DNA from 2 places in the Streptomyces sp. NPDC028314 genome. Region 1 is predicted to be linked to the other one. Evidence: predicted binding sites of a transcription regulator. Region 1 holds the regulator's gene; the other holds the start of a gene.

What was found. The regulator HspR, encoded in region 1, represses chaperone genes until heat shock. The targets are predictions, from matches to a motif close to TTGAGNNNNNNNNNCTCAA.
Region 2: a site for HspR is predicted at 1,947-1,965, ahead of lon (endopeptidase La). Genes of this name have one in related genera too.

Annotation. Positions count from the first base shown of each region.
Region 1 covers NZ_JBVHTP010000002.1:444,955-449,122, forward strand. The annotation lists gene grpE (nucleotide exchange factor GrpE) at 1-519, shown strand, start outside; gene dnaJ (molecular chaperone DnaJ) at 562-1,746, shown strand; gene ACZ4TG_RS06265 (heat shock protein transcriptional repressor HspR) at 1,748-2,209, shown strand; gene ACZ4TG_RS06270 (helix-turn-helix transcriptional regulator) at 2,321-3,355, opposite strand; gene ACZ4TG_RS06275 (hypothetical protein) at 3,533-3,742, shown strand; gene ACZ4TG_RS06280 (Rieske (2Fe-2S) protein) at 3,742-4,056, shown strand.
Region 2 covers NZ_JBVHTP010000026.1:56,155-60,322, forward strand. The annotation lists gene ACZ4TG_RS37565 (sulfurtransferase) at 1-638, shown strand, start outside; gene ACZ4TG_RS37570 (DUF4097 family beta strand repeat-containing protein) at 703-1,479, shown strand; gene ACZ4TG_RS37575 (DUF3027 domain-containing protein) at 1,592-1,876, shown strand; gene lon (endopeptidase La) at 1,988-4,168, shown strand, end outside.

The sequences.
Region 1 (4,168 bases):
CTGGCGCAGCTGGACCAGGCCCGTACCGCGCTCGGTGAGCGCACCGCGGACCTCCAGCGGCTCCAGGCGGAGTACCAGAACTACCGCCGCCGGGTGGAGCGGGACCGTATCGCCGTCAAGGAGATCGCGGTCGCGTCCCTGCTGACGGAACTCCTCCCGACCCTGGACGACATCGGCCGGGCGCGGGAGCATGGCGAACTGGTCGGCGGCTTCAAGTCGGTGGCCGAATCGCTGGAGACCGCCGCCGCCAAGATGGGGCTGCAGCAGTTCGGCAAGGAGGGCGAGCCCTTCGACCCGACGATCCACGAGGCCCTGATGCACTCGTACGCGCCGGACGTCACCGAGACGACCTGCGTGGCGATCCTGCAGCCGGGCTACCGGATCGGCGAGCGCACGATCCGCCCCGCGCGGGTCGCGGTGGCCGAGCCCCAGCCGGGTGCGGCTCCCGCCGCCAAGTCCGAGTCCGCGGACGGCGACAAGCCGTCTGACAAGGACACGGATGCCCCCGACGAGGGCTGACGTCGAACAACATGTAGGTGCACGGAAGGAGGGCCACCGAGGATGAGCACGAAGGACTTCGTCGAGAAGGACTACTACAAGGTCCTCGGTGTCCCGAAGGACGCGACCGAGGCCGAGATCAAGAAGGCGTACCGGAAGCTCGCCCGCGAGTTCCACCCGGACGCCAACAAGGGCGACACCGCGGCCGAGGAGCGCTTCAAGGAGATCTCCGAGGCGCAGGACGTCCTCGGCGACCCCAAGAAGCGCAAGGAGTACGACGAGGCCCGCGCCCTGTTCGGCAACGGGGGCTTCCGCCCCGGTCCGGGCGGGGGCGGCGGCTCGTTCAACTTCGACCTCGGAGACCTCTTCGGCGGCACCCAGCAGGGTGGCGCGGCCGGCGGCTTCGGCGGCGGCCTGGGCGATGTCTTCGGCGGACTGTTCAACCGCGGCGGCGCCGGCGCCGGTACGGGAACCCGTGCCCAGCCGCGCCGCGGCCAGGACATCGAGTCCGAGGTCACGCTGTCCTTCACGGAGGCCGTGGACGGCGCGACCGTCCCGCTCCGGATGTCCTCGCAGGCGCCCTGCAAGGCCTGTTCCGGCACCGGCGACAAGAACGGCACCCCCCGGGTGTGCCCGACCTGCGTCGGCACCGGCCAGGTCTCGCGGGGCAGCGGCGGCGGCTTCTCGCTGACCGACCCCTGCGCGGACTGCAAGGGCCGCGGCCTGATCGCCGAGACCCCGTGCGACATCTGCAAGGGCAGCGGCCGGGCCCGCAGCTCCCGGACCATGCAGGTCAGGATCCCGGCGGGCGTCTCCGACGGCCAGCGGATCCGGCTGCGCGGCAAGGGCGCTCCGGGCGAGCGCGGCGGTCCGGGGGGCGACCTGTACGTCGTCGTCCACGTCGGCAGCCACCCGGTGTTCGGCCGGCGGGACGACAACCTCACGGTGACGGTCCCGGTGACGTTCGCCGAGGCCGCCCTGGGCGCCGAGATCAGGGTCCCGACCCTGAACGGCCCTCCGGTCACCCTGAAGCTGCCCGCGGGCACCCCCAACGGCCGTACGATGCGGGCCCGCGGCAAGGGAGCGGTCCGCAAGGACGGCACCCGCGGCGACCTGCTGGTGACGGTGGAGGTCGCGGTGCCGTCCGAGCTGTCCGACAAGGCCCGCGAAGCGCTGGAGATGTACCGCGACGCGACGGAGTCCCAGGACCCGCGCGCCCTCCTGTTCGAGTCCGCGAAGGGAGCATGACATGGACGGCCGCCGCAGACAGTCTCGATTGGGTGGGGCTTACCAGCTCACCGATGAGACCCCGGTCTATGTGATCTCGGTGGCCGCCCAGCTCTCGGGGCTGCATCCGCAGACCCTCCGCCAGTACGACCGCCTCGGCCTGGTCTCACCGGACCGTACGGCCGGCCGCGGACGGCGATATTCGGCCAGGGACATCGAACTGCTCCGCACGGTGCAGGCGCTGTCCCAGGACGAGGGCATCAACCTCGCGGGCATCAAGCGGATCATCGAACTGGAGAACCAGGTCGCGGCCCTCCAGCAGCGCGTGGCCGAACTGTCCACAGCTGTGGACGGTGCGGCGGCCGCCCTCCAGGCCCGCGAGGCCCAGGTGCACGCCTCGTACCGCCGCGACCTGGTCCCGTACCAGCCGCCGCAGCCGGGGAGCGCCCTGGTCGTCTGGCGCCCCAAGCGCCCGATGGACTGAGACGGGCAACGCCACTCGCGCCCGCTCGAAGGCCCTGACCAAAGGCTCTGCCCGGAGGCTCTTGACCGAAGGCCCCGCCCGGATCCCCGGGCGGGGCCTTCGGCGTTCGTCTCAGGCCTCGTCCTCCGGCAGGTGGGGCTCCGTGCTGTGCAGGATCCCCGACTGGGCGATGAGGAAGCCGAGCTGGGCCCGGCTGCCGCTGCCGAGGGCGGTGGCCAGCTTGGCGATGTGCGCGCGGCAGGTCCGTACGTTCATCCCCAGCCGGCGCGCGATCGCCTCGTCCACGTGGCCCTCGACCAGAAGCTGCGCGATGGACCTCTGCACGCCGGAAATCCCGTCGTGCATGTGCGTGTACGTCACCTCTTCGCTGAGGGGCACAGCGCGCCGCCAGAGCTGCTCGAACACCTTGATGAGGTAGTCGACCAGCCCCGGGTGCCGCAGTTCGAGCGCCACCCGCCGGTCGTCGCTCACCGGGATGAAGGCCACGGTGCGGTCGAAGATGATGAGCCGCTCGATGAGCTCCTCCAGCGTGCGGATCTCCACCTTGCCCGCGGAGATGCGGTCCACGTAGGCGAGCGTGCCCTGGCTGTGCCGCGCGGTGTGCTGGTAGAGGGTCCGGATGCTGATGCCCCGGTCGATCAGCGGGGCGTCCCGTTCCAGCGCCTGGGTGAGGGCGAGCGAGGGCCTGGCGCCGCCCGGCTGGACCGTCAGCATCTCCGTGTGGCAGTCCGCGGTGGCCAGGTCGAGGGCCGCGTTGATGCGGTCGAAGCCCTCCAGCACCGTGATGGCGTGGGTGTTGGCCGGGTTCTGCGCACTGATGGTCAGAAACGGCTCGAAAGCATCGGTGAGATCTACAGCGGTGCGACGACGGTCCTGGATCTCGCGTTCAATCGGATGCAGCCGTTGCGCCAGAGCGACGGATGGGGGAACCGGACGCAGTTGGTTCGCGTCATCAGGGTCGGGCTGCAGTAGGGCGAATTCAAGCAGGCAGGGGGCCTGCTGAACCTCGCTCCGAGCGATCCGGCCGGTGCTGAGCGCCGCCGCGTACAGCCGCGTTCCCTCGGCGCACAGGGACGTGACGGAGTGGGGATGTGTCGGGTTTGTCGCACTTTTGGGCAAATCTCCACCCCCCAGGGTCCTGAACATGCAAGAACATGATGCATCGTCCCTGTGGCATTGACGTGCCTGAATGAGCCATCGTCTGTCAGGCGGGGGAGAGGATTCCATCAAGTGAGGACGAAGCCGACCATGTATAAGAGAATGCTTCGCTCGGCGCTTGCCGTTGTTTTCTCCGCTGTTGCGGCCTTTGGAGCAGTCAGTGCCGTGCAGAGTGAGGCGGGGGGCGCTCTGGCCATAGACAGCGGCTGGACCAGCGGCTCGACGGGCGAGTCGGACAGTGGCTGGACCACCCCACCGGTCAGCGACTCCGGCAAGACCGCCGGTACGAAGGTCAAGTCGGACAGCGGCTGGACCAACAAGCCGGCCGCCGCGTCCGACTCCGGTTGGACCGCTCTGCCTGCGATGGCCGCCTGATGACCCCCGACGACCGAGACTTCCGGCGCGAGATGGCTTCGGCGTACCGGTCCGGGTGGCAGTTCATCGATCTCGCCACGGCGATCCCCCACGCCGGCGACTCGTTGATGGTCACCCTGTTCGGCCAGCCCATCGTCGTCGTGCGCGAGGAGGACGAAGACGTCCGCGCCTACCGCTGTCTGCGCCGCCCCCGGGGCGCACCGCAGCCCGTCCGCTGCGAAGTGCGGTACGGCATGGTCTTCGTCAACCTCGATCAGCGCGACCACCAGCTCTTTGAACCCGATATCACCGCCGCCACCCCCCGCAGTGCCTGAAGCGATTCCCCCGTCGTTGCAGATCGCTCAGGCGCTACCCCCACACAACGGCGCCATCGTGGACCTGACCACGATGGCGCCGTTGTGCTGTCTCCGTCCAGTGGTTGAACAA
Region 2 (4,168 bases), on a different contig from region 1:
CCGCCGCCTTCGAGGAGGCGATGCGCGGCCTCGGTGTCGACGACTCCGTCACCGTGGTCGTGTACGACGGCGCCGGGATCCACTCCAGCGCCCGGGCGTGGTGGATGCTGCGCGCGATGGGCTTCGACCGGGCTGCGGTCCTCGACGGCGGCCTCCCCGCCTGGGTCGCCGCCGGCCTGCCCGTGGAGGACACCGGACCGGCGTACGAGGGCCCGCGCGGCTCCTTCACCGCCCGGCCGCGGGCCGGGCTCCTGGTGGACAGCGCCGCCGTGGCCGCCGCCCTGGCGGACCCGGCGGCGGCCGTGCTCGACGCCCGGACCCGGGAGCGCTTCGCGGGCACGGCACCCGAACCCCGGCCGGGGCTGCGCGGCGGCCACATGCCGGGCGCCCTGAACCTCCCCTTCGGCGACCTCAAGGGGCCGGGCGGGCTGATGCGGCCCGCCGCGGAACTTCGCGAGGCCTTCCGCGCGTTGGCGGGAGAGCGGGAGCGGCTGTACTTCAGCTGCGGGTCGGGGGTGACGGCCTGCGTGCTCGCGCTGGGCGCCGACCTGGCCGGATACCGGGACCTCGCGGTGTACGACGGCTCGTGGAGCGAGTGGGGCCTGCCCTCGGAACTCCCGGTCGTGACGGGGGGATAACCCCACCGCGGCTCGGGGTACGGCCCCCATCGCCGCGCGGCGCGCGCCTGCCCAGACTGGCGTCATGCCTCTTCACGCCACGTCAGCCCGCCCCGCCCACAAGGCACTTGCCGCCACCGTTACCGCCACCGCCGTCGCCCTGGCCGGCGGGCTGCTCCTCTCCGGCTGCTCGCTCTCCTCGCACACGATGAGGACCGCGGACTCCGACGCCACGGTCACCGAGGCCGTCTCGGCGGTCGAGGTCACGGACGCGCGGCACGGCTCGATCGAGGTCACCCCCGGCAGCGGCCCGGGCGTCACCGTCCACCGCACCGTCCACTACCGGGGCAACGAGACCCCCCGGCCGGGCCAGCAGGTCGCCGGGGGCTTGCTCACCTTCAGCAACGGCTGCTCCGGCAGCTGCTACGTCGACTACCGCCTGGAGGTCCCGGCCTCGGCGACGGTCAAACTGGAGAGCAGCAGCGGCCGGGTGACGGTGTCCGGGGTGGCCGCCGCCGACCTCGCCACCTCCTCCGGCCCGGTGAAGGCCGAGCGGATCGCGGGCGCGCTGAAGATACGTACCTCCTCCGGTGACATCACGGGCGCGGGCCTGTCCGGGCCGGGCGCCGACGTCCGCTCCGACTCGGGGGACGCCCGCCTGGACTTCGCCGCGCCCCCGGCCTCGGTGAACGCCGACACCGGCTCGGGCAACGTCACCCTGCAGGTGCCGTCCGGGCCCTACCGGGTCGAGGTCTCCACCACCTCGGGGGACCGCGAGGTCGGCCTCGACGCCGACCCGGCGGCCACCGCCCGTCTCGCCGTGAAGACCACCTCGGGCGACGTCCGCGTCTCGGCCGCCTGACGGGCCCGAGGCAGAGGGCCGGGACCCGCGGGAATCGGCTGGCGGACCGGCGCCGGTTCCGTGCAGATTGGCCCCGCGCACCGGGGGAGCCGGTGGAGGGAGCGGGGATCGGATGACGTCCGGCATGCCGTGGACGGGTGACGACCGCGGCCACAACGACGAGGTCCACGCGCGCTGGCTGCGACGGCTGAACCGGCCCGCCGGCGAGCCCGGCTACCGCGACGAGTGGTACTCCGAGCAGTGCGGCGGGTGCCGGTTCTGGACGGCGCTCGGCGGAGAGTTCGGGCAGGGCTGGGGCGCCTGCACCCATGCGGGGTCGGCGTCCGACGGGCGGATGCGCTTCGAGCACGACGGCTGTGCAGACTTCACCGACCGCGAAGACGGATCTTTCGGCTGATCAGAGGGCCTCCACTGGCTGTTCGCCCCCGGCGAACGGGCGTTGGGGAACATCGGGGGACTCACAGGCATTGAGTCGGCATAGCTCAACTTCACTGCCGGAGGGAAGATCATGGCTTCGACGTCCGTAACGCTCACTCTGCCCGTGCTGCCGCTCGACGACGAGGTCGTGCTGCCTGGAATGGTCGTACCGCTGGACCTGTCCGACGCCGAGGTGCGAGGGGCCGTGGAGGCCGCTCAGGCCGCCGCGGGCAGCGGGAAGCCCCGGGTGCTGCTCGTGCCGCGGGTCGACGGGAAGTACGCCGGCATCGGTGTGCTGGGGACCGTCGAGCAGGTGGGGCGGCTCTCCGACGGCGACCCTGGCGCCCTCATCCGGGGGCGCGGGCGCGTCCGCATCGGGGCCGGGACCACCGGCCCCGGGGCCGCGCTCTGGGTCGAGGGCGAGTCCGTCGACGAGAAGGTGCCGGATCCGCTGCCCGGGGCCGCCGCCGAGCTCGTCAAGGAGTACAAGGCGCTCGCCACCAGCTGGCTCAAGAAGCGCGGGGCCTGGCAGGTCGTGGACCGCGTGCAGCAGATCGAAGGGGTCTCGGCGCTCGCCGACAACTCCGGGTACTCGCCGTTCCTGACCGTGGCCCAGAAGGTGGAACTGCTGGAGACGACCGACCCCGTCGCCCGGCTCAAGCTCGCGATCAAGGCGCTGAGCGACCACCTCGCCGAACAGGACGTCGCCGAGTCCATCGCCAAGGACGTACAGGACGGCGTCGACAAGCAGCAGCGCGAGTTCCTGCTGAAGCGGCAGCTGGAGGCCGTCCGCAAGGAACTGCGCGAGCTGGGCGGCGAGAAGGAGGGCGAGGAGTCCGACGACTACCGCGCCCGGGTCGAGGCCGCCGACCTGCCCGAGAAGGTGCGCGAGGCCGCGCTCAAGGAGGTCGACAAGCTGGAGCGCTCCAGCGACCAGTCTCCCGAGGGCTCCTGGATCCGGACCTGGCTCGACACCGTGCTGGAACTGCCCTGGAACGAGCGCACCGAGGACGAGTACGACATCCGCGGGGCCCGGGCGGTGCTCGACGCCGAGCACGCCGGACTGAGCGACGTGAAGGACCGCATCACCGAGTACCTCGCCGTGCGCAAGCGGCGTTCCGAGCGGGGCATGGGCGTCATCGGCGGGCGGCGCGGCGGAGCCGTGCTGGCGCTCGTAGGCCCTCCCGGGGTCGGAAAGACGAGCCTCGGCGAGAGCGTCGCGCACGCCATGGGCCGCAAGTTCGTCCGCGTCGCGCTCGGCGGCGTACGGGACGAGGCCGAGATCCGCGGCCACCGGCGGACGTACGTCGGCGCGCTGCCGGGCCGGATCGTGCGCGCCATCAAGGAGGCCGGGTCGATGAACCCGGTCGTCCTCCTGGACGAGATCGACAAGGTCGGCTCCGACTTCCGCGGAGACCCGGCGGCGGCCCTGCTGGAGGTCCTCGACCCCGCGCAGAACCACACCTTCCGGGACCACTACCTGGAGGTGGAGCTCGACCTGAGCGACGTCGTGTTCCTGGCCACCGCCAATGTCCTGGAGGCCATTCCGGAGGCCCTCGCCGACCGGATGGAGCTCGTCCGGCTCGACGGGTACACCGAGGACGAGAAGGTCGTCATCGCCCGCGACCACCTGCTGCCCCGGCAGCTGGAGCGCGCCGGACTCGCCGCCGACGAGGTGGTCCTCCAGGAGGGCGCCCTGCGCAAGCTGGCAGGGGAGTACACCCGGGAGGCGGGGGTGCGCACCCTGGAGCGGTCCATCGCACGGCTGCTGCGCAAGGTCACCTCGCAGCACGAGCTGGGCGAGCGGGAACTGCCCCTGAGCATCGGCGCCGACGACCTGCGTGCCCTCATCGGGCGTCCGCACCACGTCCCGGAGTCCGCACAGGACCCGGCGCAGCGGCGGACCGCCGTACCCGGCGTGGCCACCGGTCTGGCCGTGACGGGCGCGGGCGGTGACGTGCTCTTCGTCGAGGCCTCGCTGGCCGACCCGGAGACGGGCGCCGCCGGGCTGACCCTGACCGGACAGCTGGGCGACGTGATGAAGGAGTCCGCGCAGATCGCGCTCAGCTTCCTGCGCTCGCACGGCGCGGAGCTGGAGCTTCCGGTCGCCGACCTCAAGGACCGGGGCGTGCACATCCACTTCCCGGCGGGCGCGGTGCCCAAGGACGGCCCGAGCGCGGGCATCACCATGACGACCGCGCTGGCCTCGCTGCTGTCCGGGCGGCAGGTCCGCACCGACGTGGCGATGACCGGCGAGGTCTCGCTGACCGGC